3 regions of the Novosphingobium sp. BL-S-24 genome follow, and region 2 is predicted to be linked to each of the others. Evidence: riboswitches for the same ligand, from Rfam matches in the RefSeq annotation. Region 2 holds a riboswitch; each other region holds the start of a gene.
What was found. Region 2 has a riboswitch for cobalamin ahead of ACZ1JM_RS03900 (HoxN/HupN/NixA family nickel/cobalt transporter). Riboswitches for the same ligand answer to the same signal wherever they lie in the genome.

Region 1 (10,458 bases), on a different replicon from region 2:
CATGACCAAGCAGCACACGTCCAATCGCCAGCGCCAGTTCAGCCAGGAGATGCGCATCGCTTCCAACGGGCAAAATACGGTCGATTATGTCGCGGGTCTTTATTATTTCTGGCAAGTCGTACGCGGATATGGCTCGGCGGCCTTCGGGCGCGATTATGCCGCATGGAACTATAATCCAGCGACGACACCACCGGCGACGCTCGCGATCAACCGGTACGCGGTCGAGAATTTCGAATCGTCCAACTATTCTGATCCGACCACAAAAAGCTACGCTGCCTTTGGTCAGATCGACTGGCACATCGCGCCTTCGCTGACCCTGACTGGAGGTTTGCGCTACACGCATGAGAAGAAGGAAGGCAGCTTCAGCCAGTTCTGGGTCGGCGGCAATGACCTGTCCATCCTGTCCCCCGCCGATCGGGCGATCGCGACGGCGGCCCGCGCCTCCCAGCGTGAACTGGCCTTCGACGCCCGCGACAGTTCCAATGCCATATCGGGACTGGTGACGCTCAGCTACAAACCCGCCGACGACGTGCTGGTTTACGGCACCTACTCTCGGGGCAGCAAGTCCGGCGGGCTCAACCTAAGTCCCGGTGGCGCATCCCGCCCGGTGATCGCGCCGGAGAAGGTCGGCAATTTCGAAATAGGGTTGAAGTCGCAATGGCTCGACCACCGGCTGACCTTCAATGCCGCTGCCTATCTGACGGAAGTGCGCGACTACCAGACGAACATCAATGAGCAGACCGGCCCGACGACCTCGATCCAGTATATCGCCAATGTTCCCAAGGTGCGCTCGAAAGGTTTCGAGACGACGTTGAATTTCGCGCCTGTAGAAGGCCTGCGGCTGGGTGCTTCGGCGGCCTACACCGACGCGCGCTATGTCAGTTACAAGAATGCCGCGCAGGCACCCGAGCGCGCCTATCTCGGCCCGATCCAGGATTTGTCGGGCACGTCGTTTCCGCTGGTGCCCAAATTTACCTATACGTTGAATGTCGATGCATCCCGACCCCTTAGCGACGGCGTCTCGGTCTACACCCGTATCAATTATCTCCATCGCTCGTCGACCAATGCGACCGCGACGCTGAGTTCCTATGGCGTCATACCCGCCTATGGCGTGCTCAACGCCCGTGTCGGCCTCAGCTTTCTTGAGGGGCGCTATGACCTGTCCGTATGGGCACGCAACCTGGCGCAAAAGGACTTCTTCGTGACGAAGGTGGTTCAGCCAATCGGCGTAGTCACGGGCCTGCCAGGCGAACCGCGCACCCTGGGCGCCACATTGCGGGCAAATTTTTGACCGCAGCAGCAAAGCAGAGGACGATATGAGAAATATCATCAGCCGTCTGGCCGCAACAGTCGCCCTGGCAGCCATGACGATGGGAACCGGCGGCGCGCGGGAATCGACAGCGAAGAGCCGGCCCAATTTCCTCATCATCGTCGCCGACGATCTGGGTTATTCGGATCTGGGCGCGTTCGGTGGCGAGATCGAGACGCCCAATCTGGATAAGCTGGCGCAGTCCGGCTTGCGTCTGACCGGCTTCCACACCGCACCCGCCTGCTCGCCGACGCGGGCCATGCTGCTGACGGGCAGCGACAGTCACCGGGTCGGGCTGGGCGCCATGGCCGAAGTGATGGCGCCCAATCAAACAGGCCATCCTGGCTACGAAGGCTATCTGCGCGCCGACGCGCCGACGCTGGCGGAGCGACTGGGCGCGGCGGGCTATCGCACGCTTTACTCCGGCAAGTGGCACTTGGGCGTCGAACCCGACCAGGACCCGCACGCCCGTGGCTTCCAGCTCAGCTTTTCGCTGGCGCAGGGCGGCCACAATCATTTTGGCGGGGGCATGGGTTCGAACCCGAAATATGCCCCGACCTATCGCGAAAACGGCGTGCCCGTCACCATACCGGCCAACTTCTATTCGTCCGACTATTTCGGGCAGAAGCTGGTCGAGCAAATCAAGAGCACGCGTTCCGGTTCGGACGGCAAGAAGCCGTTCTTCGCCTATCTCGCCTTTACCGCGCCGCATTACCCCTTGCAGGCTCCACCCGAAACCATCGCCAAATATAAAGGGCGCTATGATGCGGGCTATGAGGTGCTGCGGGCCACGCGACTGAAGCGGCAGCGGGAACTCGGCCTGATCGATGCATCGGTGCAGCCGCACCCGTTGGTGGACGCCCAACCCTGGGAGACGCTGTCGCCGCGCGACAAGCAGATCGAGGCACGCAAGATGGAAGTCTATGCGGCCATGGTGGATCGGCTCGACACTGCCGTCGGCCAAGTGGTCGGTGCGCTGAAGGAAACGGGCGAACTGGACAACACCATCATCCTCTTCCTGTCCGACAATGGTGCCGAAGGCATGGAAGCCAGCCGATCGGGGCTGAAAATGCTGCGCGACATGGTCCCGCCCGTCAAGGCGCCCGAAGACATCGGCAACGCGGCATCCTACGCCACCTATGGCGAAGGCTGGGCGCAGGCGGCGACCGCGCCATCCTATCGCTTCAAGCTCTATGCCACGGAAGGTGGCACCCGTTCCGTAGCCTTCCTCACCGGGCCTGCGGTGCCAAAAGGGCAGATTGGCCGCGCATTTACGCATGTCACGGACGTAACCCCGACCTTTCTCGATCTCGCCGGCATTCCGCAGCCTTCCGCGCGAGGGGCGACGGCCCAGCCGATCGACGGTCGAAGCTGGAAATCCTTTTTGCAAACCGGCGCGCCGGTTTATGCTGCGGGACAGCCGATCGGCTCCGAACTGTTCAATTCGCGGTCCATCCGTGACGGTGACTGGAAGATCACCGATATCAGCGACGGGAAGTGGCGCCTGTACAACGTCGCCGCCGATCCCGGCGAAACGCGCGACCTTTCGGCGCTTGAGCCGGCCCGCAAGGCAGCCCTGGTTAGCGTCTGGAATGATTACGCCAGGCGCGTGGGCGTGGTGCTCGCTGATCCCCTGACTCATCCAGGCCCACCACGGGGGGCGGACTGACGATGCGGATCCGGCTTCCCACCCGGTCCATGGCCTTGATCGCTGCGCCTCTGGCTGCGATCGTCGGCGGCTCAGGATCGCCAGCGCCGACTGTGTCGCCGTCGCAATGCGACAGCCGGGACGACCGCATCGCCGTTCCTGCCGGCGGTGCTCCTCGGCGAGGACGGGCCCGGCCGCCCGGGCAATAGGGTAACGACCGCCGCCTTCTGGATCGACCGCCACGAAGTCACCAATCGCCAGTCTGCGGCTTTCGTTGCAGCGACGGGCTATCAGACCCGCGCCGAACATGAGGGGGCGTCTGCCCTTTTTGTTCAGCCGCTCGCACCTGTGCCGCTCGACAATGCTGCGCGCTGGTGGCGCCTGGTAAAGGGTGGGAACTGGCGCCATCCGCAGGGGCCGGACACTAATCTGCAAGGCCATGAAAACGACCCGGTGGTCCATGTCGATCGCGAGGATGCGAAAGCTTATGCCCGATGGGCCGGTGGCGCGTTGCCGACTGAAGCGCAATGGAACAGGCCGCGCGCGGCCGGTAGGACGGCCCGCGCAATCCGACCAGTTGGGCTTTTCACTCCGACGGCAGGGCGCGCGCCAACGTGTGGGAAGGCCCTTTCCCGATCCGTGACACAGGCGCTGACGGCTTTAAGGGTCTGGCGCCGGCAGGCTGTTTCGAGCCGAATGACCGGGGCGTTCACCACTTAGACCCTCCGCTCTGGTGTCAGCCTGGGGAGGCTTATTCCGACGGGCAACGACAGTCACTTGCGAAACGATATTCAGCGTCATAAGAAGCGCCGTCTCTTTCTGCTTCGGCAGGATACAGACATAGATCGCGTCGGTTCCCCGGAAACGGGGATTAAAAGGGAATGCGGTGCGGGTCCTTGCAAGAATCCTATGCCGCAGCTGTCCCTGCAACTGTAAGTGGCGAGCGCGATATACATGTGCGGACGGCATTGTGCCCCAACCGCCAGCCACTGGGCCGGACGCTAAATCCTGCGAGGCCTGGGAAGGCCGTATATCAAGCGATGACCCATGAGCCAGGAGACCTGCCGGCGTCTGGTCGCTCTTGCCTTGGTCCAGGGGATGGCCGCGGCACGGTGAACTCCGTCTGAGCGACGAACGAACGGCTGGACCTGCAAGTGCGGGAATCCGGGCGGTTGGGTGCGCGTTCCCGACGTTGCGGCAACCGTTCCTTCTTCGCGCCACCACATCTCCAACCGTTCGTAACTTGTCACTTGGCGCCCCTCACAACAGGTGCGCCGCGAAACGAACGGGGGTTATATGCAGTATTTCAAGAACGTCATGCTCGCTGCGGTTGGTCTGTCCTTGCCGACCGCTGGTTATGCCCAGACACCGGCGGAAGACATCAATCCCACACCTGACGCCATCATCGTGACGGGTGTGGTCGATCCGCTTCGGCTCAATCTGAAGACCGAAGGAGCCAGTCGCCTTGGGCTTACACCGCTCGAAATGCCAGCCAGCGTCGAAACGCTCGATGGCGACGCGATCCGGTTGCGGGGCGATCTGACCATCCAGGATGCTGCCGCGCGCGCTACTGGTATCGTCAACACATCCGGGGTCTTCGGCTATGGCCTGTCCGCCCGCGGCTTCACCGGGCAGAATTCGGTTATGACGCTCTACGACGGGATGCGGATGTACAACAACACGCTGACCTTCCCGGCTGACCCGTGGATGGCGCAAAGCGTGGAGATTCTGCGTGGACCAGCCTCCGTTCTATATGGTGAGGGCGCCATTGGCGGCGCGGTGAACGTCGTGCGCAAGCAGCCCTCTGAACAGATAGAGGTCAGCGGCCGCATCGGCATTGCATCCTTCGACAGTCTGAACGTCGCGGCGGGCGCTGGCGGGCCGATCACGGACGCCATCGGCTTCCGGGCCGATGCAAGTTATCGCCGATCCGAAGGCTGGATGGACCGCGGCGATTCTGACGCGATCGCCTTGTCGGGGGCCATTCACCTGAAGCCGACGGATGCGCTCTCCATCACCTTGTCCCACGACCATAGTAACCAAAATCCGCGGACGTGGTTCGGCGTGCCGCTGGTCAACGGAAAGCTGGACCGATCGCTGCGCCGGAACAACTATAATGTCGACGATGCCCGGCTGCGCTTCCGCGACAATTGGAGCCAGGCAAAAATCGAATGGGCAGCATCCGATGCGCTGACCATACGCAGCACCTTCTATCATCTGTGGGCCAACAAATATTGGAAGAATGCCGAAAACGTCACTTATGTGCCTGCGACGGCGACCAGCACCGCAAAAATTCAGCAATCCAGCTTCCTGGAACTCTATCATATCCAGAAGCAGACCGGGAACCGGACGACCGCCAATCTCACCCACAGGCTGGGCGGGATGGAGAACCAGATGGTTGTCGGCTTTGACATCAACCGTATCAGCTACAAGAATGTCAGCAACAGCGGCAATAACGCAACCCGCCTGGTCGATGTGAAGGATCCGGCTTTCACGCTTTTCCTCCACCAGGCCAACGCGCCTACCAAGCCCCGTTACACCAATAGGATCCGGCAATATTCAATATTTGCCGAAGATCGGCTGCAGTTCAGCGAGCAATTTTCTCTGGTTGGCGGCCTGCGCTACGACCGGCCTAAGATTACAAAGACAGACTATGTCAACGCGGCGAACAATTTCACGTCGACGCCGGACGCCGTCACGTGGCGGGTCGGGGCCGTCTATAATCCCGTGCCGACGCTCGCGCTCTACGGCCAATATGCGACCGCAGCCGATCCTGTTGGAGCACTGGTATCGACCAGTGTGGCGCAGAGTGATTTCGACCTGTCCACCGGTCGGCAATATGAAGCGGGCATCAAGCATGTTTTCTGGGGGGGCCGGGGCCAGTGGACATTGGCGGTGTATGACATCGTCAAGCGCAAGCTGCTGACATCCGATCCTTTGATCCCCACGATCCAGGTACAGGTCGGCGAACAATCCTCTCGCGGTGTCGAAGCGTCGCTGTTCCTGGAGCCGATCGATCGCTTGAGCCTTACCCTCAACGGTGCGCTGCTGCGTGCGCGCTACGACGATTTTGCGGAATCGGTGGGCGGGGTTCTGTTCCAGCGCGCAGGCAACCGCCCCAGCAATGTCGCCACGAAAAGCGCCAATGCGTTCGTCAGTTGGTCGTTCGCCGATGACTGGGTCATCGACGGGGGTGTCAGCTATGTGGGCAAACGTTATCAGGATGCGGCCAACAGCCGTGTCGTCCCCGCTTACACCTTGACGGACGCCGGTATCCGCTGGAAGTTCATTGAAGGCGCGAGTGCGGCGGTACGGGTGCGCAACATCTTCAACGAAATCTATGCGCGTGCGACCTATGGGGCGTCGCAATGGGTGCTGGGCGATCCTCGCACGGTGGAGGCGACCCTTCATGTCGCTTTCTAAAGTAGCAATCATGACCCGGCCAAGGCAGTCGCCACTCTCGCTGACCGCCTGGACCAAGAATGGGAAGCGTTGGCTTTATGTCTTCCATCGCTGGGTGGGCATCGCCTTATGTCTGTTGTTTGCTATCTGGTTCTTCTCCGGATTGGTCATGCTCTACGTGTCCTTCCCCTCCTTCCGCGCTGAGGAACGGGTTGCGACGGCAGCGCCGATCGAATGGCAACAGGTGCATGTTGGTCCGGATCGGGCACTGGCGAAACTGAATCTGGCTGCATTTCCTACCGAAATGCGGCTTGGCATGACGGGTGGCGGACCGGTCTATCGGTTCGTTACGCCCGACGGGCGGCGCGCCGTGTCGGCGCGAACGGGCGATGAAATCACACAGATCGATGCGCCGCGTGCGGAGGCGATTGCCTCCGCCCTTACCGGCGCACCGACAGTCTCTATTACTACTGTTGACCATGACCAATGGGTGGTCACGCGCGCCTACATGGCGATGGCCCCGTTCTGGCGGGTAAGGCTTGCCGATGCCGTAGCGACCGACGTCTACATCAGCCAAAAAACCGGTGAGGTCGTGCAGAATACGACCGCACACGAACGATTCTGGAACTGGTTGGGCGCATCCCGCACTGGATCTATTTCGAGGTGTTGCGGGTGTTTCAGGAACCATGGCGCCAGACAGTCCTGTGGACGTCAGGCATCGGACTGCTGGGGGCGATTGCCGGCGTCTGGATCGGCCTGTTGCGGGTCCGGCTCCGCAATCGCTACAAATCAGGGTCGGTCAGCCCCTATCGCGGCTGGATGAAATGGCATCATGTCGCGGGCTTGGCGGGCGGGTTGTTCGTCATCACCTGGGTGTTCAGCGGCTGGCTGTCCATGAGCCCATGGGGTGGATTGCGGGACAAGGCGGGTGGCGATGTGGCAAGGCTCTATGGCGCAGCGCGCCCCGGTTTTCCTGCTACTAATGTGGCGATGCTGACGCGGGCAGCCACAGGTGCGCGCGAGGCTCGCTTCACCTATGTTGGTGGTCGGCCGGTCGTCAGCTTATGGGGCGAAAGAAAGCCCCAGTTGCTGGACGGTCTTACGGGGCAGCAAATGTCGATGGATGAGGGCCGGATCCTCATCGCTGCACAGGCCGCCATGCCCGGCTCGACGCTGACCGGCGTGGATCGGCTGAAACGTCCCGATCGCTACTGGTATTCGACTGGAAATGTGCGGGACGACAGCCGACCGCTGCCCGTGCTGCGGCTCAAATTCGACGACGCTGCGCAAACATGGTTGCATATCGATCCAGCCACTGGCGCATTACTGGGTCAGGTTGGATCAGGTGCTCGCAGCTATCGTTGGCTGTTTAGCGCGCTGCACAATCTGGATTTCCCATGGCTGCTGATCTGGCCGCCGATGCGGCATACTCTGATCTGGCTGTTGTCAGGTGCTTGCCTCCTTATTTCAATCAGCGGTATCGTTGTTGGTTGGAGACGTCTTTTCCGAACTTAAACCCGGAATCGCCTCTAGCAACATAAGTATATGGGCGTTTTGTCGACAGGTCGATGATGATCGGAGCAGTGAAATCAATCGGCTCACAGAGACTGTATGGTCTGCTAATTGGAAATGGAGGTTTGAAAGGCGGTAATTAGGTCGATGGCTGAATGGCAGCTTTTTGGCTTGCCGGAAATCAGGCGATAGCCGCCGTTCTCCACATGTTTTGCGACACCATGGCTTTCTCATTTCCCAATGTCCGTGAGGGCATTTCGGGATTTTGCAATTGGAACAGGTTTTGGAAATGCGAAGCCTACAGAAGACCGTCGGCGTGGTCGGCAGAGCGACTCTCCCGCTACCTGTGGGAATGGCTATGACGGCGCGTTAAATAGGTTTGACCGCTTCGTCGTGATAAGGATCGAGATTGACCAAGAATATGAGTGGCTGGAGCCGTCGATCCGTGATGGCCGTAGGTGCCGGCGTAATAGCCACACCAGGCTTCGGGATGGCATCGCAAGGAAGCGGATTACCGTCCAAGGTGCTTGATCGCGTTCAGGAGATGATGCGAGATAGGCGGATTCCCGCTGCGGGAATAGCGGTCGTGCATAATGGCGTCACGATGATGGCCGCAGGTCTGGGCACGGCCTCCCTGCCGTTCGAAGTTCCCGCAAACGAGAAGACGCTTTTCCATCTTGGATCAGTGGGCAAACAAATTACGGCTGCTCTGGTGTTCGAGTTGGCCGAAGCCGGGACGATCGATCTGAATGGTCCGGTCGGGCGCTATGCGCGAGGCCTTCCGGACGCCTTTGCTGCGATTCCCATCAGCGCCTTGTTGAGCCACACCGGGGGGGTGCCGGACTATGAAGGGTTGCCCGGGTTCGACGCCGACCGCCCGATCACGCGCGAGGCTTTTCTCACTGGCGTATCTGCCGTCCCGCTCGACTTTCAACCGGGCCATGCCTGGGCCTATTCGAATACCGGTTACGTGCTACTCGGCTATCTGCTGGCCGATGTTACCGGGAAATCCTATCGCGACCTCGTGACCGAGCGGCTGCTCAGGCGTGCCGGCCTGTCCGATGCCCGGGTGGACGACGCAAGTGCCGTGATTGCAGGACGCGCGGAGCCTTACGTACTGGAAGATAATATCACGCGGCACGCCGTTGGCATGAGTTCCGACTATTCGCAATCGGCTGACGGCGGGGTATTGATGTCGGCGCGCGACGCGGCGCGATGGGAACATGCACTCCAGGCTGGTCCTGTCCCATCGCCAGCGACGGTTGCAAGACTGGTGCGTCCGGCCCTTATGTCCTCGGGCCGCAGCGCAGCCTATGGCGCGGGCTGGTTCACCGATGAGATCAATGGCCGGGCGGTTCAGTACCATTCCGGCAGTGTGACGGGCTTTCTGACCTTCGCCTGGCGCGCGCCGTCTACCCGGACTGCGGTCACCGTCATGGTCAACATCGAAAGCGGACCAGCTGGGCGGTTCATTGAAGAGGCCTGCCTGATGCTGGCGGAGTTCGTTGCTCCAGAATCCACCCCGCTGGGGCTGGTTCCGACCCAGGACGACGCGCCGGAGGTTACGGCGCAGGCGCTGGCCCTGCTGACACGTGGCGACCGGCCACTGGACCCGGGCCTGTTCACCCCCGAAATCTCCGCGCTGATGAAAGGTCCAGCTGCTGGCGTCGTAGTGCCGTTCAAGCTTGGAGCGAACACGACGGGTATCGATTTTCGGCTTGTCGGGCATCATGCCGAACCTGGCGGCCACGTCCGGCGCTACAGAATAACGCGCAATGGCCGGGCACGCCATGCAAGCTTCGCTTACGCACCTGACGGCCGTATCTACCGCTTTCGCAACATCTGATTAGTGGTGCTATAACCCTGCCGGCTTAGAGGTGATCGGGTGGGCGCACACTTTCTTGTTTTACCATCGTTTGTGGGAAAGCCGCAGGGCTGACGGTAATCAGGTGTTTTCCGGCATGGCCGGTTCAGGGGACACGCCCGTGGACACAGGGATCCTACATTGGCGGCGTTGCCGCCGGACAGCCCGGCGGCAAGCGGACGGCAGATCATGGTACAAGCGGACGTACGTGCCCTCACTCCCGAACAGCGAGGCTTGGTCACGTGCTGCCGAAGGGGGAAGCAAGGGCATGCTCCCCCCTTTTGCGAGCCTATGGCTTCGCGGCGACCGGCAGGCGGAATGGCGCGCCGAGGCGATTGAACGCGTTCATTGCCGCGATCACTAGCGTGAGATCAACCAGTTCCTTTTCAGCAAAGACGGCGGCAGCGGCGGCATAGGCTTCGTCCGAAGCATGGGTTGTGCTGACATTGGTCACTTCCTCCGCCCAGGCCAACGCCGACCGATACTGGTCAGAAAACAGCTGCGGCACCTCCGCCCAGACGGGGACGAGGGCAACCTTGTCGATCGCCATGGTCTTGAGCAGATCGCGCGTATGCATATCGATGCAGTGGGCGCAGCCATTGATTTGCGACACTCGTAGAAAGACTAGATGGATCAGCTCTTCAGGAAGATCCGTTTTCTTGGTCACATAATGATGGATACCGAACAGAGCCTTGGCGCCCTCGGGTGCGATTTCCGACCAGT
Region 2 (10,458 bases):
TTGTCGGTGCTCTACACCGCGCAGCATCCAGACCGTGTACGCGCTCTCGCGCTTTCCGCGCTGCCACTTGCCGCTCCTCCGCCGACCGAAGTGTCTCCGTGGACGGACTTTCTCGTGTGGACGCATGAAAATATCGTCCCGAACTACTACCCCCGCTATTTTTACAAGACGTCGCTGAGCCAATTGTACGGTACGCCTTCACGGTTGAAGCCTGAAACAGTGGACTGGTATTACCAGACCAACAACCTCGAAGGCGGCTACGCACGAGTACGCGAATACTATCAGGCCAACCTGAAGAGCTTGTGGAAGAGGGGCGCTGGCAAGGATGCTGCGCAAGTGCGCGTGCCCATCCTGCTGCAATGGGGCGACAAGGACATCGTCCTGCCAACGAACCTGGCCGACAAGGCCGTGAAGGACTTTGCAAACGCGCCGGTTCAGGTCATTCACTATCCCGACGTTGGCCATTACCCGATGCTGGAACTGCCGGAAAAGACAGGTCAGGACCTGATGGCCTTCATTGACAAGATCACCGCATCCAGCGCCAAGGCACCGACCCAACCGGCGATGTCCCGCTAAGGATATCGCAGGCCGGCGAATTGTTCAGGCGCTGCCGGCCTTTGCGTGACCTGTTCCGAACGCTGCGCGCAACATCTGCATGAATGCGCGCTCGTTCGGTGACGGCTTCGCTTCCGTACGGCGGAACAGCCCGGCGGGTCGGCTATAGGCGGGCACCTGGAGATCGAGCCGGATCAGGCGACCTTCGGCAATTTCCTTCTGGAACGCGCCAACATCGCCCAAGGAAATAAAGTCGCCTCCCAACAGGCAGCTTTTGGTTATGAGCAGTGACGAAGTACGCAGCAAATCCTGCGGTGGTGAGACCCCGGCGCGTGTAAACATCGATGCCCAGCCTTCCATGATCAAGGCATTGTCGGATACGATCCAGCGGCCTTTGGACAGAAGCGCGACATCGGCGACTTCTCCTTTCTTCAGGCCTTTCAACAGTGAATGCTCCGGCCGCAGGAGGATGCTGGCGGGTTCGTTGACAAGCGGCTCAAATGTTACATCCCGGCAATCCAGATAAGGAGCGCGTGACCCGAGGGCAAAGGACAGGCGACCTTCTCGCACCGCGTCCAGCAATTCGTGCAGCATGCCCTCTCGCACATGCAATTGCACTTCGGGGTAGCGTTCCGCCATGTCGCAAATCGCTTTTGGCAGCGCCTGCATCGCAAACGATGCTTCCGCCCCGATCGAGATGGCGGCCGCACGACGCCCGCGGATCGCATCGATCGTGGCGACGGCCCGATCCCGCTCGCTGAGGATCACGCGTGCATGTGGCAGCAGTTCATGCCCCACGGTAGTCAGCTCGATACCACGTGGCCCCCTATCGAATAGACGTGCATCAAGAAATTCTTCCAGCAGCTGAATACTGCGCGTCAAGGAAGGCTGCGAAACGCTGAGAACCTCCGACGCTCTGTTGAAGCTGCCAAGATCCGCAACGGACACAAATCTTCGCAGTTGTTTAAGGTCCATGTTGCCATTCCATTGCTGCATCCCGGCGTTTTGCCAGCTTATAGCATAAACGCATAAGTCCAAGGATAATTCGTCTGGCCTATCACTGGTTAGTTCTCAATCCTGCGTCCCAATAGATCACGCATCGAAGTCATCACGATCACCAGACGTTTGATGATGCTGAAATAGATGTGACGTTCCCGGGCGCCTGATCAGCCAGTCCACTCAACGTCGCGGCAGTAGAGTCCACACGATATCAATAATTCAAGAACGTGTGTCGCAGGAAGAACAAGAACAACACGTCAAACATGAGGATAGACCCATGAACCGGCTGAAATCAAAGGCGTTGACCACGACCAGTCTCATCTGCTGTACAATGGCATTGCTGGCCGCACAGCCTGCCGTGGCTCAAGAAAGTTCGGATGGGTTCGGCGGCAATCTTGCCCCGGGCGAAATCCTGGTGACCGCCAAAAGCCGCGTGGAAAAGCTTCAGGACGTACCTCTTTCGATCACCGCTCTATCGTCAGACGATCTGCGCAATGCTCAAATCAGGGACATCAACGATCTGCAGCGCGTAACGCCCAACCTCAGCATCTTCACCGGCACCGGCCGCAACGAGCCCACCGCGTGGTCGGTACGCGGGTTATCCGCCAACACGTCGGACGAGCGGCATCAGGGCATTTCGTTCTTCCTCGATGGCGTACCGCTTTCGGGGCAGCTGGCCTCGCTCGACATGGAAAACATCGAGCGGGTCGAAGTGATCAAGGGGCCGCAAAGCGCCACTTTCGGCCGCGCCACATACAGCGGGGCGGTCAACTTCATCACCCAGGAACCGACCGCTGACACCATCACCGGGTCCGGCCGGGTTCGGGCCAGCTTCACCAAAGGGACCAACGAGCCGAGCTATTTCTACAACGCGTCAATCACCGCGCCATTGGTGCAGGACCATCTTTGGTTGAGCGCGGCAGCAACCACGCTGCGCAACGGTAAGCTGACCCGCGCTACGGATACCGGCCGCCCGATCGGACGCGAACGGTCGGACATTGCGACGGCAACCCTGTTCTGGCGGCCCGATCCCACGTTTTCAGTAAGGTTGCGCGGTCACTACAGCCATGATCGCGACACGGTGCCCGCGCAGGTCATCCAGACTCCGCGTGATTGGGTTACCGCCGGAATCGATCTGGTGACACTGCCGCGCGGAAACGGATCATTCCTTCCCGAAACGATGCCGGACGCCGACTATGATCTCGTCGCTGACAAGGGACGCAAGGGCACCAAACGCGATCGCTATTTCGGATCGGCCATCGTGTCCAAAGAGCTGGGCGACTATACGATTACCTATCGCGGGGGTTACTTCAAAAGCCGTGAATTCCGGGACAATCCCAGCTTCATGCGCGCATCGCGACCCGGGCAGGACCCGATCTATGGCGACCTGATCGGACGAACACCGCCGGTCGTAACCGTCACCGCCATCGCTGACAGCTTCAGCGAATCGCGTGAAGAATTCCAGAACACCAGCCACCAGATCGAAATTCTGTCGCCCGGAGCCTCTTCCCTGCGCTGGCGGGTTGGCGCCTATTACTTCTGGGAAGAGAACGTCTTCGAACTGCTACGCTTCGCCACGCCAGCTAACCCGACCGGACTGGTCGCCAAGCTATCAGTGTCGAACATAGCCGGGTTTGGTGGCTTCGACTGGGACATCGTCCCCGATCTCACCCTGAGCGGCGAAGCGCGTTACGCCCGCGAAGAACAGATCTATCCGGTGTGCACGACGTGCGCGATCCCTAACAATACGAAGGGCAAGCGCGCCGCGAATACCTTCTCACCTCGCGTGACGTTGAGCTACCGCATCACGCCGGAGAACATGATCTACGCGCTGTATTCGAACGGCGTGAAAAGCGGGCGCTTCTCCAACGCGACACCGCCAGGGCAGCCGCAGACACTGATCTACGCCCGGCCTGAGAAGCTGGACAACTATGAATTCGGGACGAAAAACGCATTTTTCGACAACCGGATGATCTTCAACCTTACCGGCTTCTTCAACAGGGTCACCAATCAGCAGATCACCAGCTCTACTCCCTATGTGGTCAACGGAGCGACCAGCTTCGTTACGGCAACCAACAATATCGGCGCATCGGATATCTGGGGATTCGAAGCGGAATCGCGGTTGGCCATCACCAAAAGCTTCTCGCTGACGGGGACGCTGGGATACGCGAAGCAGAAGTTCACCAATGCCGATCCCGTCATCCTGGCAGCCAGTTCGTCAGTCGGATTCCCGCCAAGCGCGGACGGTTCGATCATCATGAAAGGCAAGACGCAGGCCAACGTGCCGTGGTGGAACGGCAATATCGGCGCGGAGTATGCCGTGCCGATGGACACCGGCGATCTCACCTTCCGCGCTGACGCCGCCTATCGCGGGAAGTTCTATGCCGACACCGCCAATCTCGTGACCGTTCGTTCTTCCTGGACGCTCAACACGCGAATCGCCTGGACGACCCCGGCGGTCGACTTCGCGCTGTTCGGCCGGAACCTCCTGAACAACCGGCGCACGATGGGCGCGGGGCTTGCCGGCGGCACCACCACATGCGGCTTTATCGAGACCAATACGGCCTTCTATGGCTCCAACCAGCAGTGCCTCCACGCCACCCCCCGTCGCCCGCTTGAGGTCGGTTTCGAAATGGGCGTGCGGTTCTGATCGATCTGGCCTGCGCGTGCCGTCCGAAGCCCGCGCAGGCTAACTACGTCTGCGAAGCCATCTGTCGGCACATCATGGTCGAGAATGCGACCATCAGGAGAACATCGTGGCTTCATTGTCTGCCCCGGCCATGACCGCGCCGCCGCCCGTCTCGTCCGGGAAACAGGCGTGGCGCATCAGGATCGGCTCGCTCTGCATCCCACTCGCTCATGCGGCAGGGCAAAACGTCGTCACCGTACTCGGCCTGCGGTTCATGACCGACAGCCTTGCCATTTCGGCCGGAACGGCGGGCCTGATCTTCGCCCTCGTCAAGATTTACGACGGGTTTCTCGACCCCACCGTCGGCGCGTGGAGCGATCGGTCACGATCACGGTGGGGGCGACGGTTGCCGTTCCTGTTTGCCGGTGGCTTAGCCATGCCTCTCGGCGTGGTGATGCTGTTCGGCGCGCCCGACTTTCAGTCGATACTGCTGACCGAGATATTTGTGGCGTTGGCCTTGGCCATCCATGCGTCCGGCTACACGCTGATGACCATTCCCGGTTTCGCGATGGTCGTCGAAAGCTCGACCGATCCCACCGAACGCGCGCGGCTGATGGCGTGGCGCACGTATGGAAATGCGATCGGTGCGCTGCTCGGGTCCACTCTGCCAACGTGGATGCTGGGGATGATCGGGCCAAGCCGACAAAGCCACTTGCTGCTGGCAATCCTTGTCGGCGCGATCGTTTTTGTCGCCACGTTCGCTGCCGTCCGCCTGTTGAAGGACGCGCCTCGCACCGTGCCGCCCGCCGCCACCGCAAAGCGCCCGCGGTTCGACGTATGGCGCCAGTTCGTGGTCGTCTGGGCCAATCGACCGTTTCGTGTGCTGGCGATCGCCCACGTATTCCTGCTTTTCGGGACGGTGATCGGATCCGCGAGCTTTGCCTATTTCACGCGATTCGTTCTGAATGTCGGCGATCAGGTGCTGGGCACTTATTTCATGCTGACCACCGTGGCGATGGTGTTCTCGATGCCGATGTGGGTCTTCGCATCGCGTCATCTGGGTCGGCGCGCGTGCTACATGATTGCCTTGGCGGTCTATGGATCGACGCACCTGTCGTGGCTTCTGGCCGGGCCGGGGGAAAGTCTGCTCGGCATCGGCGCGCGCGCCGTGATCGGCGGCCTTGCCGGAGGCGGGATGATCCTCTGCGCCTACGCCCTGCTTTCCGATGCCGTTCGCTTTGATTTCGTGCGGAGTGGCGAGCGCCGCGAGGGGGCTTTTGCCGGCATCACGACGCTGCTGGACAAGCTGTCCTCTGCCGCATCGCTTGCCGCGCTGGGCGCGTTTCTGTCGGTGATGGGATATGTTTCGTCAGGCAATGGGGCGGTCGGCAAGCAAGGACCGGAAGCGATTCGCGCGATCATGCTTTGCGAATCGGTCATCCCTGCCCTGGCGATGGCCGGTGCGCTGCTGACAATGTGCTTCTACAAGCTGGACGCCGACGAACTCGCCGCGGCAGAGCGCCACGACGAAGCGATACCTTCCACCGAAAGTGCTGTCGACCCCGCCGCCGATCCCGCTGGTGCGATCACCTGACAAATGGGTAGACCGCCCTGCCCTCACTACGTTGGAAACCGGTATGTCTCAGATTGAACCCTATACGATGGCCGCCTGCCGTGTGGTGCCGAACTCCATGTTTGTGGATGGGCGGCCCGATCGTGGAAAGTTGCTGGCGAATATCGACCACACCATCGCTGTTGCTGAACGAGTCGCCGGTGACCACGGCGCAAAGTTGATCGTCTTTCCGCAGTTCGGCATCAGCGGGCACGCCATGGTATCGTCGGAAGTGTGGCATGACGCCGCGCTGGAATTTCCGGGGCCGGAGTTGGACCGTATCGGCGCGGCGGCGCGGCGAATGGGGGCGTGGATCGTCGTTCAGGCGCCCGAACGTCACGCCGCTTTCCCTGGCCGCTATTTCCTGTCGTGCGCGATCATCGCGCCGGACGGCAATCTCGCGCTCGTCCATCGCAAGAGCTATTCACTGTCGCTGCGAACCAGCCCGATCGACGTCTATTCCAAATTCATCGAGACATTTGGCGAGGACGCGTTCTTCCCGGTGATCGACACCCCCCTTGGCAGGATGGCGGCCACGATCGGGGCGGAGCCGCATTGGCCGGAGGCGTGCCGTTCGCTGGCGCTGAAAGGGGCGGAGGTAATCGTCAATCCCATCGCGGCGGCAGGAACCCACCTCGATTATCTGGAGCGTGCAGGCGCGTTTCACGTACGCGCCACCCGCGCGTTCGAGAACATGGTCTATCTCGCCAGCCCCAATTTCGACGGTGGCCCACAGTCACCGCCATCAACGATCTACGATTACAAAGGCGAGCAGATCGGCAAAAATGTGGCAGCGGATACCACCGTCATGCTGGCGCGCGTGGACATCCCGGCCCTGCGGAAATGGCGAGAGGAAGCGGCAGCCAATTTCCTCGCGCAGATCCAGCCACAGACCACGATTGCTGCTGCCATGACAGGCCACTGGCCCAGTGACCGATGGCCCGATCATGCTCCCGAACAGTTCGACGAAATCATCGACGTGGAACGGGACGCCTGGCGAAAGATCCAATCTCACTGGAATGGTGGCAAGTCGGTCTGAACCTCGCCCATCAGCCCACTGAGTCGAGATCGCTCCAGCGATAGACGGCGTAACTGGCCATCCAGCAAAATATGAATAGCCCGATGATCAGGAAACCCAGGGTGTTGAAATGCTCGGAAAGCATGGCCGCACCTGACCATACCCCGCCTTCCAACCCGAACTTGTCAGACAGCAGCGCCGCCGTCTGTATCGAACCGATCACAAGCGCTACCAGCGCGGAAATCGCGGTGATGACGACATTGTAATAGAGCTTGCGAATGGGCTTCACGAATGCCCATTCGTAAGCACCCAGCATGATGATGCCGTCGATGGTATCTACCAGCGCCATGCCGACCGCAAACAGCACCGGGAATACCAGGACGGTCACCAGCGAAATCCCATCCGCTGCATGGGCGCCCGACAGCCCGAGTATCGCCACCTCGGTCGCGGTATCGAAGCCCAGGCCGAAAAGAAAACCAAGCGGCGCCATGTGCCAGGGATGCCGCACCAGCCGAAACACCGGCCTAAGGATGCGGGCGATCAGACCGCGCCCGGCCAGCAGCATGTCAAGATCGTCCTCCACGATCCTGCCACCGCGCCTAACTTGTTGAAACCGCTGCCAGACGCCTCTCAGAATGACGAGGTTCATGATGGCAATGACGAACAGGAATGCGGCCGAGATAATCGTCGCGATCACGCCACCGGACCGACCGAATGCCTCAAAATCGTCGAGCGTACTGGCGGCAAGGGCGATCGTCGTCGCCGCGATCAGGACGATGGCGGAATGGCCGATCGCGAACCATAGCCCGACGCTCAGTGGTCGCTGGCCGTCCTGCATCAGCTTGCGCGTCACGTTGTCGATCGCCGCGATGTGATCTGCATCCACGGCGTGGCGCAGCCCCAGGCTCCATGCGAGCAAGGCGGTTCCCAGCAGTACCGGGCTGGAATGGAAAACGCTGAACGCCCACCCCCATACCAGGAGATTCGCCCCGATCAGGCACGATATAATCGCGGTGGCACGAGAGCGCAGCCGGGGACCGGCGCCTCGATGGGAAGCCGTCCGACTCCCACGTTGCGAAGGCGCGCCGGGCGCGTCGTTCAGGTATTGCATTCATCGATACCCCGGGCGTCAGCGAACCTGACGGAGGGGCTTCCGCACAAGCGGCCGGCGCATCCATGCCGGACGGACGCCAATCAGCGGCCGGCACGGTATGCCGGTGCGGCCCCGCCGCACGTACGTCGCTCAGACGGAGTATCCGTGCCTTGGCCAACCCCTGGGCCACGGCAAGAGCGACCAGACGCCGGCAGGTTTCCTGGCTCGCGGGTCAATGCTTGATGCATGGCCTTCCCAGGCCTCGCATGTTTCAGCGTCCGGCCCAGTGGCTGCCGGCGTACCGCGTTGGTCGCCGGCCTATGCATCGCGCTCGCCGCTTACAGTTGCAGGGACAGCCTCGGCTTCGAGGGGGCACCCCTCTTACCGCGTTCCCTATTAAGCCCCTTTCGGGGCACCGACGCGATCAATGCCGACCCGCCTCAAAGCCGGATCGACACGATCGCACCTAGTCGTACACGCGCCGGGCCGCAAGGCCGGATCGCGGGTATCGGGCTTTCGGAAGGTTCAGTTCGCCGGGGTGCGACGACGACGCCGAAGCAGCATCAGACCGCCGGTCGCCAAAGCCATCAGGCCGATTACGCCCGGTTCCGGCACCGGGGAGCCGCCCGAGCTTCCGCCGGGAGTGCTGGGCGTACCCGGATCGCTGGGAACCTGATAACCGCCGGTGTACGTGCCGATATGCATTTCACCGTTCTGCACCAGGCTGCCGAATACGGCCGATCCCTGGATGTAATTGGCAGTCCTGGCGGCCGCGCCGGGGGCGAGCACGGAACCGCCCCAGGCCGTGGTCAAGGAAAGGTCCTTGGCATCCGGGAAGTTCCAGATCACATGTTCGCCCAGGTTCTGGGTGCCGCCCAGGAAGTTGTCGTCCAGCTTGATCGCACCGCCCGATACGTTGACGATCGCCGTGTCCGCGCCGTTAAGATTGAACTGGATCTCACCGATCTTGTTCAGGTCACTGGCCGAGATGTTGAAAACGGCAACGCCGCTGCCATCCGGCTTGGCATCGAACGTGCCGCGATTGCCGCTGATCGTGAGGTCGCTATTAGCCGTCTGCTTACTCATCGATACGCTGAGGCCGGTCATCGACGTTTCGATCAGGCTCTTTTGCTGGGTCAGGTTCTGCGCGAAGGCTGGATCGCTGGCGGCAAGGCCCGCCGTGACGGTGTTGTTGTTGACGTTGGTGTTGCTGATCGAGCCGCCAACCAGAACCGTCTGCGCGGCGCCATTGAGATTAAGGCCGCTGTTGACGTTGCCGCCAACGATCGCGCCGGAACCGTTGTTCAGGTTCTTGTGGCCGCCGTTGACGTCGCCCACCACGGTCAGGCCCGGCGTGCCAGTGTTGGAAGCGGGAAGCGGCTGAATCTGATAGTTCGACGAATTGCCTTCCAGGTTTCCGCCGACGAACGTGCGCCCTTCCACCTCGGATGACGACGTCAGATCGCCCAGAACCACGAGGTTCCAGTTGCGCAGCACATCGGTGCCGGCAATCATACCCGAACTGGCAAGAACCGGACTGGCAGCAATCACAGCGGCAATGGCCGCGACGGACAAGGAAGCGATACGAATTGCTGTCACGGGTGGGTCTCACGTGGCGGAAGTGCCGAGGCCCTCGTATCGCAGCCGGTGCGATTGGAAAGTCGCACTTTGGCGGTGTCCCTTCGCGGAACACGCCAGCTATTACCTGTTATCTTGATACCCGGTGGTGGCCTGCTCCTCCCGAAGAACGAGCGCCAAATTCAAACCATTGCGGTTGCACTAATTCTGGACACCGTTTGGGGATGGCCATAGTAGTTAAAGCGTTCCAGCGGCTGGATAAAGTGAGGGGTCAAAAGACCGTACCGCACCAGATGGAACGAAAAGGAGCATCGGACGACTGTCATCCTTGAAAGGAGGCAGGAGACCGAGTGGCACGCAAAGATATTATTTGGCCTGGACAAAGGCCGGCGTGAACACGTTGACGGTACGTCCGTAGACGAACGTCAAATTGTGCCGGCCTCTCGTCCAAAAACCCAGCTGCAGCCTGATGAACCGATGCTCAGGCGGCGTGTACGATGTACCCTGACGTTCCGTCACCAAGCATGCCGTTACGGATGACATAGGCGATCATGTGCACCCGATTGCGCGTTCTGGTCTTTAGTCGCACGTTTTCAACATGGCGCTCGACCGTGCACGGCGCGATCGACAGCGTAATTGCAACTTCCTTGGCAGACATGCCTCGCGCCACCAGACCGACTACTTCGGACTCACGGACGGTCAGCTGCAAGTTGTTAAGTTTATCCATGATAACCCCCTATATGCGTGAAAATCCCTCAGAATCACCGATTTAAATGCTCGGTAATCCGGGTATGCGATATGTGTTGTGGGGCGACCCTAGTGGATTCTACGATTGATATTTTTATATAACACGCCTTAACCAAATAGTACAAGTTTAGTCTTAAGTCCGATTTTTACGTACATCTATTGCCGTTGCGCCCGTCCGCTCTTGCCACGAAGATTGATCAGCTTTGATGGAGACGCGCTTTGACTCA
Region 3 (10,458 bases), on a different replicon from region 2:
GGTCATCGACACATGGTGGCAGACCGAAACCGGCGGGCACATGATCACGCCGCTGCCGGACACTCCGCTCAAGCCCGGATCGGCGACACTGCCGTTCTTCGGCGTCGAACTGGCGCTGCTCGACAACGACGGGCGTGAACTGGACGGCGCGGTGGAGGGCAACCTTGTCATCAAGCGCAGCTGGCCCGGGCAGATGCGCGGGGTGTGGGGCGACGACAAGCGCTTCTTCGAGACGTATTTCCGCGCCTTCCCAAATGTCTACACCACCGGCGACGGAGCCCGGCGGGACGAGGACGGTTATTATTGGATCACAGGCCGCGTCGATGACGTGATCAATGTGTCAGGTCACCGGATGGGCACCGCCGAGGTGGAGTCCGCGCTCGTGCTTCACGATCAGGTGGCGGAGGCGGCCGTTGTCGGCTTCCCGCATGATGTGAAGGGGCAGGGCATCTACGCCTATGTCACGCTCAACGCCGGGATCGAAGGCGACGATGCGCTGCGCCGCACCTTGCGCGACTGGGTCCGCCGCGAAATCGGCCCGATCGCCACGCCCGACGCCATCCAGTTCGCTCCCGGCCTGCCCAAGACCCGCTCCGGCAAGATCATGCGCCGCATCCTGCGCAAGATCGCCGAAAACGAAACCGGTGCCCTAGGCGATGTATCAACCCTCGCCGATCCCGCCGTGGTCGATGACCTCGTCGCCAATCGTCAGGTTCAGGGCGAGCCGAAGCCAGCGGCCTGATCAGATCGGGCGGTCATTCTTCACGGAATGGGTCGGGCGTCCATCGTTGGCGCAGAAATTCCAGAAGTGCGGCCGCTCCGGAGGATAACCGTCCGCGCGGATGGACGGCATAGATACCCGCGCGGTCCGATCCACGCACGTCTGGCAGCACCCTGACCAGATCGCCACTGGCGAGCTCTTCGCTCACGTCCCACAACGACCTCAGGGCTATTCCCGATCCAGCCACGGTCAGTTCACGTATCAATTCGCTGCTGTTGGTTCTGACGCGACTTTTGACATCAAGGCTTAGTCGCCCATCCGGGCCAATCAGCTGCCATGGACTTTGGCCATCGGCAGCCAGGAAATTATGTTTCCCGAGATCTGACATCGATGCGGGGGTGCCGTGGGATTTCAGATATCCAGGTGAAGCGCAGAGAACCCGGCTATTCTCTGCCAGGCGGTGTGCGACCAATGACGGCGACGGAACTGACGTGATGCGGATCGCCAGATCGAAGTTGTCGCGCAAAATGTCGGTGAACCCATCAGACAGCTCGACCCACAGATCGACACCGGGGAACAATTGAAGGAAGGGTTCGATGCAGGGGGCAAGGTGGAGACGACCGAAAGAAGTCGGGGCGGTTATCCTCAACGGACCTTCCGGCACGGCGGTGCCATCCGTGGCTCGCGCTTCAGCTTTGGAAATAGTTTCGAGTATCTGGACGAGATCTTCGAAAAAGCGCCTTCCGCGTGCCGTGGCGTCCAGCGTTCGTGTCGTACGATCAAGCAAGCGCACGCCAAGCCGGGATTCTAGACGCGCCACGCGTTTTGACACCATCGCCGGCGATATACCGAGGTTTCTAGCAGCGGCACTCATGCTGCCAGCTTCCATCACTCGCACAAATAAAGTTAGATCAGGGTCCACATCTTTTCTCTGGAAGAAAAACTGAAATTACGTGATTTCTTCCGATGATCAAGGCAATCCGGGGGCAATCGAGCTATACCGAAGTTCGAAATATAACAGGAGCGACATGATGGACCGGATGGTGACACGTGCAGGCCTTAAAGTTGATCAAGACCTGGCTGCCTTCATTGAAGAGCAAGCCCTCTCGGGTACGGGCTTGGATACCGCCGAGTTTTGGTCAGGCGCCGCCAACCTTTTTGAGCGTTTTGCTCCCCGAAATCGTGATCTGCTTTTCAAGCGGGATGCGCTGCAGTCGCAAATCGATGCGTGGCATCATGAACGCGCTAGCGGGGTGATCGATGCGGACGAATATCAATCGTTTCTCCGTCAGATCGGCTATTTAACCGACGAACCCGCACCCTTCCAGATCGCCCCAGGATCATTGGATCCAGAGATCGCCAGCACGGCAGGTCCGCAGCTCGTAGTTCCTATCCTCAACAGCCGCTTCCTGCTGAACGCGGCCAATGCCCGTTGGGGCAGTTTGTATGACTCGCTTTATGGTACGGATGCACTGGAGGCACCAAGTTCCGCAAAGGGTTACGATGCCGAGCGCGGTGCAAAGGTCATCGCATGGGCCAAAACATTCCTCGATGAAGCCGTGCCCCTCGCCACCGGCGGATGGGCCACGCTTACCGGACCTGAAGCGATGACGCTGAAGAAGCCGGAGCAACTGATCGGGACGTCGGCAAACGGCTATTTGTTCCGCAACAATGGCCTTCACATCGAAGTGGTGTTCGATCGCGACCATCCGATCGGCAAGAATGATCCGGCGGGCATTTCGGACGTAATCCTGGAATCAGCGCTTACGACGATCTGCGATCTGGAAGACTCCGTCGCCGCAGTCGATGCTGAAGAAAAGATTGCCGGGTATGCCAACTGGCTGGGGTTGATGCGAGGAAATCTGGAAGCGACATTTGCCAAAGGCGAGGGCTTCATGACTCGCCGCATGAATGCTGACCGTCAATACAAGGCGGTTGATGGCGCGGAGATTACTCTTGCTGGGCGCAGTCTGCTTCTGGTTCGCAACGTCGGGCACCTGATGACCACGCCTGCGGTACTCCTGTCGGATGGTGGCGAAGCACCCGAAGGGATCCTCGACGGCATCGTCACCAGCCTTATCGCGATGCACGATCTCAACGGCTCGGGCGAGTGTGGAAATAGCCGCAGCGGTTCCGTCTATATCGTGAAGCCCAAGATGCATGGGCCGGAAGAAGCGGCGTTCACCAACGATCTTTTCGATGCGATCGAAGACTTGCTGGGGCTTGCCCGTCACACTCTCAAAGTCGGTGTCATGGATGAGGAACGGCGTACGTCGGCCAACTTGGCTGCGTGCATCGCCGCGGTGAAAAACCGCATATTCTTCATCAACACCGGCTTCCTCGATCGCACTGGTGACGAGATGCACACCTCGATGCACGCAGGCCCGATGATCCGCAAAGGTGAGATGAAAAGCAGCTCTTGGCTGACCAGCTATGAAGACCGAAATGTCCAGATCGGGCTGGCTGCTGGATTTTCCGGCAAGGCGCAGATCGGCAAGGGGATGTGGGCAGCCCCGGATCGGATGGCTGATATGCTGGAACAGAAGATCGGTCATCCGAAATCGGGCGCAAGTACGGCCTGGGTGCCATCGCCAACTGCTGCGGTCCTGCATGCCACTCACTACCATAAGGTCGATGTTTTTGCCCGGCAGGCGCAACGTGCTGATGAACCGGTGGCGTCCCTGTCTGATCTTCTTACGATACCGGTGGCAAGTGGCCGCAACTGGTCGTCAGAGGAGATCGAGCAGGAACTGGAAAACAACGCTCAGGGAATTTTGGGCTATGTCGTGCGTTGGATCGACCAGGGAATCGGATGTTCCAAGGTTCCGGACATTCATGACGTTGGTCTGATGGAAGACCGTGCGACCTTGCGCATATCTTCCCAGCATATTGCCAACTGGCTCCTGCACGGCATCGCAACCGAGGAGCAAGTCGATGCCGCGTTTCAAAAGATGGCGGCCAAGGTCGACGAGCAGAATGCGGGCGACCCGAATTATGTCCCGATGTCCGGAAATGAGGCGAACAGCGTGGCTTATCAAGCGGCGAGGGACTTGGTGTTCAAGGGGACATCGCAGCCCAATGGTTACACGGAGCCTCTGCTTCATGCCTTTCGGCTCAAAGCAAAAGATCAGAACGGGATCGCGTTGCCGGCGTAAGTCCAACCGGCCTCAGAAACAGTGAGACACATTCGGTTGTCACAAACGACATGAAAGTGTCATCAAAAAGTCATACGCCGCGCTTCGACAGATTCGGAGTGACGCGGGATGAAGCAGAGAGTTGCATCGGTAGCAGGCGTGATCGTCAGTCTTCTGGCGGTCGCGCCCGCCTGCGCATCTGAGGATGAACAGGCTTGGGTAGGCGGTACGGCCACCATCAAGCTCAGTGACAAATGGCGCTTTTCTCAAGAGGTGGTGTCGCGTTTCAGCAATGACCGCAACGGGCTGTACGAAGTGGAGATGAACTCCATGATCGGGTTGAAAGTGGCGGACAAAGTAACGGTTTGGGTGGGATATACGCATGATCCCAACTATGAAGCGGGTCATTTCACGGTGATGGAGCATCGTGCACGCCAGCAGGTCACGTTCGACAATTTTCTAAAAATCGGGCCAGGCAAGCTCAGCGCCAGACTACGGACCGAGGAGCGTTGGCGCGAGGGCATTGATGGTACAGCGTACCGAGTTCGCCCCTACGTCAAATATGTCGTGCCCTTCCACCCGGGCGGAAAGACCGCGCTGGTGCTCAGCCATGAGAGCTTCATTGACTTAAATAAGACCAATTTCCAGCGTGTTCAGGGCGAAGAGCGAATGCGCAATCAGGTTTCGGTAACCTCCGCCCTGACCAAGAAGATGAGCTTGGAAGTAGGCTATCTTCATCAGCATGGCTTTCGGCCGGATGCGGACGACAGCAATGACAATGTCGCAACCGCGTCTCTCAGTTTGAGTTTCTGACCGTCTGAGAATGCAAAAAACAGCCCGGGCAGTTGACCGCATCGCTTAAAAGCGTGAAGTCCCCCTTGGAGTATCGCGAGCGAGGCTGCTCAGCGTTTGGGGGGCGGATGTCGTACAGATTCAAAGTGATGCTTCAGCATCTGTTGCCCAAGCGTCACTTGACGACCTTTGCCGGCCGTGTAGCTCGCGCTCAGGCCGACAGATTAACGACCGGCCTCATCTCGTGGTTTGTCGGCAAGTACAAGGTCGACATGACCGAGGCGGCGGAACCTGAACTACGCCATTACAAGAGCTTCAACGACTTTTTCACTCGTGCTCTGAAACCGGGGGTCCGACCGCAGGCGGACGCTGACTTTGTGTGCCCCGTGGATGGAGCGATCAGCCAGTTTGGCGCAGTGGACGACCACCATATCCTCCAGGCAAAGGGGCATCGGTTCACCGTCACCGAACTGGTGGGTGGCGACCAAACCCTGGCGGTCCCGTTTAGGCACGGCAGCTTCGCGAACTTGTACCTGTCGCCAAAGGATTACCACCGGTTGCACATGCCGTGCGCTGGCAGGTTGAGGCGGATGATCTATGTTCCGGGGTCGCTGTACTCAGTCAATCCCGCCACCGCTCAGGGTGTACCCAAGCTTTTCGCCCGTAATGAGCGGGTCGTCTGCGTGTTTGATTCCGCCGATGTCGGGCCTTTCGTTATGGTGCTTGTGGGCGCCACGATTGTTGGAAGCATCGCGACGGTATGGCATGGGGTCGTCAATCCGAAGCGTACCGGCACCATGGCGGAATGGACCTATTCCGATCAGGAAATCGTTCTCGCAAAGGGCGAGGAGATGGGCCGGTTCTTGCTGGGGTCGACGATCGTAATGCTGTTCCCGTCCGACACAATCACGTTTAATCCGCAGTGGGCGCCAGAACGAAATGTCCGTCTCGGTGAGTACATGGGCAACCGTCCTGAACGATAGATATCCTTACCGCGCTAAGAGACGAGTGCTCTAAAAAGGTTACTCTAGACATCTTGCCAATCTTGCAATGAAACGCTAGCCGCAGCTGCCCGCAACTTCTTTGAGCTGCGGGCAAGATCGCGTTGGTGCTTCGCAAGGAGCTTAAAAGGGAACGCGGTGAGAAGGGTTTTCCCTTCGATGCCGAGGCTGTCCCTGCAACTGTAAGCGGTGAGTGCGATGCATATTCGCGGCAGGCCAAGGTGCCCTGTCGCAGCCACTGGGCCGGACGCTAACTCCTGCGAGGCCTGGGAAGGCCGTGCATCGTGCGATGACCCGCAAGCCAGGAGACCTGCCAGCGTCCGGTCGCTCTTGCCTGGGTCCAGGGGATGGCCAAGGCACGGTGTACTCCGTCTGAGCGACGACCGCGCGGCAAGGGGCCGCAGCGCCGGGGGGATCCGGCGGGTGTTGTTGCGCCCGCGCTCCCGCGTTGCAACTGTTTCGGTACGTTGCCGAAACGCCTCCCCTACCGTTCGTAACTTGCAGCTACGCCGCCTGCTTCTGCAGGATTTCGGCGTCCATGAACGGGGGAATGAACTTTGACTAATATCCAATTGCCCGCCCATCGTAAGTTGGCGGCGGGCGCATCCGTCTTCGCGCTGCTTCTAGGCTTGCCGGCTCGTGCGGAGGAAGCCGACAGCACATCCGCAGACAGCATTGTCGTAACGGGCCTGCGCGCTCAGGACCAGCTGGACACAGCAAGCAGCGCTAGCCGTCTTGGCATCACGGTGTTCGAGACGCCCGCCAGTATCGAGGTCCTCGACGGCGATGCGATCAGGGCGCGGGGGGATTTTTCCATCCAGGAAGCCGTCAGCCGCGCTACTGGCCTTACGTTTCAGGGCTCCCCTGGCAATGGTAACACGGCAATGGCTGCGCGCGGGTTTTCGGGCCAAGGGTCGGTCCAACTTCTGGTGGACGGGACCCGCCTGTTCGTGGCGTCCGGCACCTTAACTTTTCCCGTCGATCCCTGGACGGTGGACCGCATCGACGTGTTGCGGGGTCCAAGCTCTGTCATATCCGGCGAGGGTGCCATCGGCGGTGCCATCAACGTGATCATGAAAAAGCCTGTGACCGATCGCAACGTGATGCAGGCTCGTGTGGCCTACGGTTCGGACAATACGATGCAGATCGCGGCGGATGCGGGTGGGCCCGTGGGTGGCGGTCTTTCCTATCGCTTGGCCGCCAGCATCAGCAGATCCGATGGATGGTTGGATCGCAACAGCGACAACCAAAATATCGCCATTTCCGGCGCCCTACGCTGGGATGCGACGTCAACGCTCAATTTCACGCTGGCGTCCGATTATGGGGACGTAGAAATCCTGCCGTACTTCGGAACACCATTGAATGCTGGCCGGTTCGACAAGCGCTTGCGTTTCATCAACTTCAACATCGCGAACAACCAGGATCACTTCCGTGACAGTTGGACACGTCTGTCTGCTGAGTGGCACGCATCCGACGCGCTAACACTGCGTAACGTGGCTTATTACCTCAGTTCGAATCGCGATTATCTGAATGCCGAAAGCTATCGGTTTTCTCCAGCGACCGGACTGGTCACCCGAGGCGACTATCTCAACATCATCCATCGGCAGGATCAGATCGGCGATCGCGGCGATGTAACGGTAACGACACCGTTGGGAAGAGACGTGGAAAACCGGTTACTGGTCGGCTTTGACGTCAATCGGATCAAGTTTCGCCATATCAATAATTCGCCTTATGGCGGCAGCACGGTGGTCGATCCGTTCAATTTCGAGCCGGGTGGTTTCATCACACCTGTGCCTACTTCTCTTGGCTTCCGCACGGTGACCACCCAATATTCTGCGTTCATGGAAGACCAGCTTAAACTTGGCGAAATGCTTTCGCTGGTGGCGGGATTTCGGCAGGATTGGTACGACCTCGAACGCATTGATGCGCGCACGCCGGCAAACGGCTTTAAGCGCAAGTATCACAGCAGCTCGGGTCGGGTTGGGGTAGTGGTGAACCCGACAGCCGACACCGCCCTCTATGGTTCGTTCACGGTTGGCACCGATCCCATCAGCGCGTTGATAACTACCTCGAACGCGCAGAAGGACTTCGGCCTTTCGCCTGCTCGCCAGTTCGAATTGGGCGTCAAGCAGCGTTTCCTTGACGGACGCGGATCGGCCTCCGTTGCCTTGTTCGACATAGAAAAGCGCCGCCTCCTGACACCTGATCCGGAGAACCGCCTGATAACGCAGCAGGTCGGCAGGCGCACGTCGAGGGGCATAGAGGCGACGCTTGCGGTGCAGGTCACAGACGCGTTCGGGATCGAAGCCAATGGCACTGTGCTCAAGGCTCGCTTCAAGGAGTTCGGGGAGGTTGTAAACGGGGTGGTCATCGACCGTGCCGGCAAAACGCCGCCGGGTATTCCGACCAAAACGGCAAATATTTCGGCGAACTGGCGTTTCGTTGAGCCATTGCAGGCGCGGGTGTCCGCCCGTTTCGTCGCGCCGCGTTTCACCGACAACGCCAACACGCTACGGGTGCCCGGCTATGAAGTGATTGACCTGGGCCTGCGCTGGACCATCAGCGATAAGTTGGCGATCGATGGACGGGTCAGCAATGTTTTCGACAAGATCTATTCCATCGGCAGCAGTTCGTCGCAATGGCTGCTGGGAGCCCCCCGGCGATTTGACGTTCGCCTCGACATGAGCATGTAGTCCGATGGCCCGCCCGGCTTTCATCAAGGCTGGCTTGCGGTGGCTCTATTGGGTCCACCGCTGGCTGGGCATCGCAGCCTGCGTGTTGATCCTGCTTTGGTTCGTGTCCGGGCTGGTCATGATGTACGTGCCTTATCCATCGCTGACGGATGCTGAGCGATTGAGCAGGCTGACGCCAATTGATTGGAGCCGGATACGGATAGGGTCTGATGAGGCGCTGCGCCGCGCCAAGTTATCGGAATTCCCTGATGACCTGCGGCTGGACATGGCTGCTGGTGAGCCGGTTTGGCACATCAAAACCAAAGCAGGCCGACTGGCGCTGTCTGCCGTCGACGGCCGCGCGTTGGTTGCTGCTGACGCTGCGTCCGCTGCCGCAGTGGCGCGTCGGTTCTCGCATTCGGGGGCGATAAGGGCTGTAGAGCGGATCCACGACGATCAGTGGACAGTAGCGCAGGGCTTCAAGTGGGCTCGCCCGTTATGGAAAGTTTCGCTTGCTGATGGGGAGGGCACGCAGATCTATGTGTCCTTCACCACTGCCGAGCCGGTACAGATCACTACCGCCCACGAGCGCGCATGGAATTGGGCTGGCGCAGTGCCGCACTGGCTCTACCTGACCGCGATCAGGCGTGATGGCTCGATCTGGCGACAAGTCGTCATGTGGACCTCGGGCGCAGCCCTCATCGTGAGCATCAGCGGCTTATGGATAGGCATTTTGCGTCTGAGGATGCGAAAGCGATACAAGAGCGGCGCCGTCACACCGTATGTTGGCTGGATGAAATGGCATCATCTGACGGGACTGGTCGGGGGTCTGTTCGCCATCACATGGATGTTCAGCGGCTGGCTGTCGGTCAATCCGTTCGACTTGTTCGTGCGTGAAGGGCGGTCTGATGCGGTTGCTCTCTACGTCGCGCATGCTGGAGCAGACTTTCCGGCGATAGACAAAAACGCCTTGGCCGCGATCGCCCCGCGAGCAAGGGAGGCGAAATTTTCCTGGATCGGCGGGCGTGCCGTTGTGACACTTGTGGAAGGGGAGGGACGATCCACAGTCGGTCAACCCGACGGCAGGATACTGCAGTTCACCACGCAGGAACTCGTCGCGAATGCGCGGCGTACGATGCCCGGTATTGCAATTCGTCAGATCATAACGCTGCGAGAACCCGATCTCTATTGGTACTCCCATGGGCAAACGAAGATCTTGCCGGTGATCCGCGTTATCTTCGGTGACTCGCAACAGACATGGGCCACCATCGACCCACATAGCGGCAAGCTGCTGAGCCAACAGAATGCAAGCGGTCGAGGCTATCGATGGCTTTTCAACGCTCTCCACGACTTCGATTTGCCATTCCTGCTCGCCAACCGTTTCCTGCGCGATCCTTTGATGTGGCTATTGTCTGGACTGGGAGTCGTGATGTCTGTTTCGGGTATTGTTATTGGATGGGTACGATTGGTTAGATGGACCCGCGCACGCATTCTGCGGGGCGGATCCCGATCACCCACCCATCAAATCAGCTAATACCGATTTGGTTGAACGACAGGCTATCCGAACTGCTCGAAGGGTAGCTGCCGAGTTTGTCACCAATCGATGCATCGAAATGCTCCTCCATCGCAGTCGATGCAGCGATCGGATCACACTCGGCTATGGCGTGCGCGATGCGACGGTGGAGCGAAAGGATGGCCATCTTTTCTTCAACCGTCTGACGGGTTTCCCACGCCTTAGGCACGGCGATCTCCATCTGCGGGCCGAAGGAACGGACAATCTGAGCGAACAGCATGTTCCCGGTCGATGCCGCGATCACCTGATGAAACTCTGTATCGTGCGCTGTAACGCTGTGCATGTCTCCTTCCGCCTTCGCCTTCGCCATCGCTTCCGCGAGTGCGAGAATCTGCTGCGCCTGTGCGTCGGTGCGCCGTGCTGCTGCCAAGGCGGCAATGCGGACCTCCAGCGTTCGTCGCACGTCCCAGACATCTGCGACACTGACCTGTGAGGTGGCAACCGCGTGCTCAAGGGAAGTGCCGATAACCGAGCCATCGATCGCCCCCACCCGGGCTCTGCGGCCGTTACCGACATCCAGTAACCGCAAGGCGGCCAGTGCGCCGAACGCTTCGCGCATCACGGC

Region 1: it holds a riboswitch for cobalamin, as region 2 does, so the genes downstream of both, ACZ1JM_RS09880 (TonB-dependent receptor) here and ACZ1JM_RS03900 (HoxN/HupN/NixA family nickel/cobalt transporter) in region 2, are expected to answer to the same signal.
Region 3: it holds a riboswitch for cobalamin, as region 2 does, so the genes downstream of both, ACZ1JM_RS17835 (TonB-dependent receptor) here and ACZ1JM_RS03900 (HoxN/HupN/NixA family nickel/cobalt transporter) in region 2, are expected to answer to the same signal.

The regions. Positions count from the first base shown of each region.
Region 1 is NZ_CM145488.1:958,857-969,314, reverse strand. Features, by position in the region: gene ACZ1JM_RS09895 (TonB-dependent receptor) at 1-1,291, shown strand, start outside; gene ACZ1JM_RS09890 (arylsulfatase) at 1,317-2,978, shown strand; gene ACZ1JM_RS09885 (SUMF1/EgtB/PvdO family nonheme iron enzyme) at 3,126-3,677, shown strand; cobalamin riboswitch at 3,792-4,040, shown strand; gene ACZ1JM_RS09880 (TonB-dependent receptor) at 4,254-6,380, shown strand; gene ACZ1JM_RS09875 (hypothetical protein) at 7,032-7,874, shown strand; gene ACZ1JM_RS09870 (serine hydrolase domain-containing protein) at 8,281-9,717, shown strand; gene ACZ1JM_RS09865 (carboxymuconolactone decarboxylase family protein) at 10,025-10,458, opposite strand, start outside.
Region 2 is NZ_CM145487.1:860,731-871,188, forward strand. Features, by position in the region: gene ACZ1JM_RS03875 (alpha/beta fold hydrolase) at 1-576, shown strand, start outside; gene ACZ1JM_RS03880 (LysR family transcriptional regulator) at 601-1,551, opposite strand; gene ACZ1JM_RS03885 (TonB-dependent receptor) at 1,832-4,204, shown strand; gene ACZ1JM_RS03890 (MFS transporter) at 4,311-5,777, shown strand; gene ACZ1JM_RS03895 (nitrilase-related carbon-nitrogen hydrolase) at 5,821-6,834, shown strand; gene ACZ1JM_RS03900 (HoxN/HupN/NixA family nickel/cobalt transporter) at 6,845-7,843, opposite strand; cobalamin riboswitch at 8,100-8,341, opposite strand; gene ACZ1JM_RS03905 (choice-of-anchor A family protein) at 8,432-9,496, opposite strand; gene ACZ1JM_RS03910 (response regulator transcription factor) at 9,966-10,211, opposite strand.
Region 3 is NZ_CM145488.1:2,594,276-2,604,733, forward strand. Features, by position in the region: gene acs (acetate--CoA ligase) at 1-742, shown strand, start outside; gene ACZ1JM_RS17815 (LysR family transcriptional regulator) at 756-1,610, opposite strand; gene ACZ1JM_RS17820 (malate synthase G) at 1,750-3,876, shown strand; gene ACZ1JM_RS17825 (DUF2490 domain-containing protein) at 3,985-4,668, shown strand; gene asd (archaetidylserine decarboxylase) at 4,776-5,630, shown strand; cobalamin riboswitch at 5,737-5,980, shown strand; gene ACZ1JM_RS17835 (TonB-dependent receptor) at 6,206-8,341, shown strand; gene ACZ1JM_RS17840 (PepSY domain-containing protein) at 8,346-9,854, shown strand; gene ACZ1JM_RS17845 (FadR/GntR family transcriptional regulator) at 9,847-10,458, opposite strand, start outside.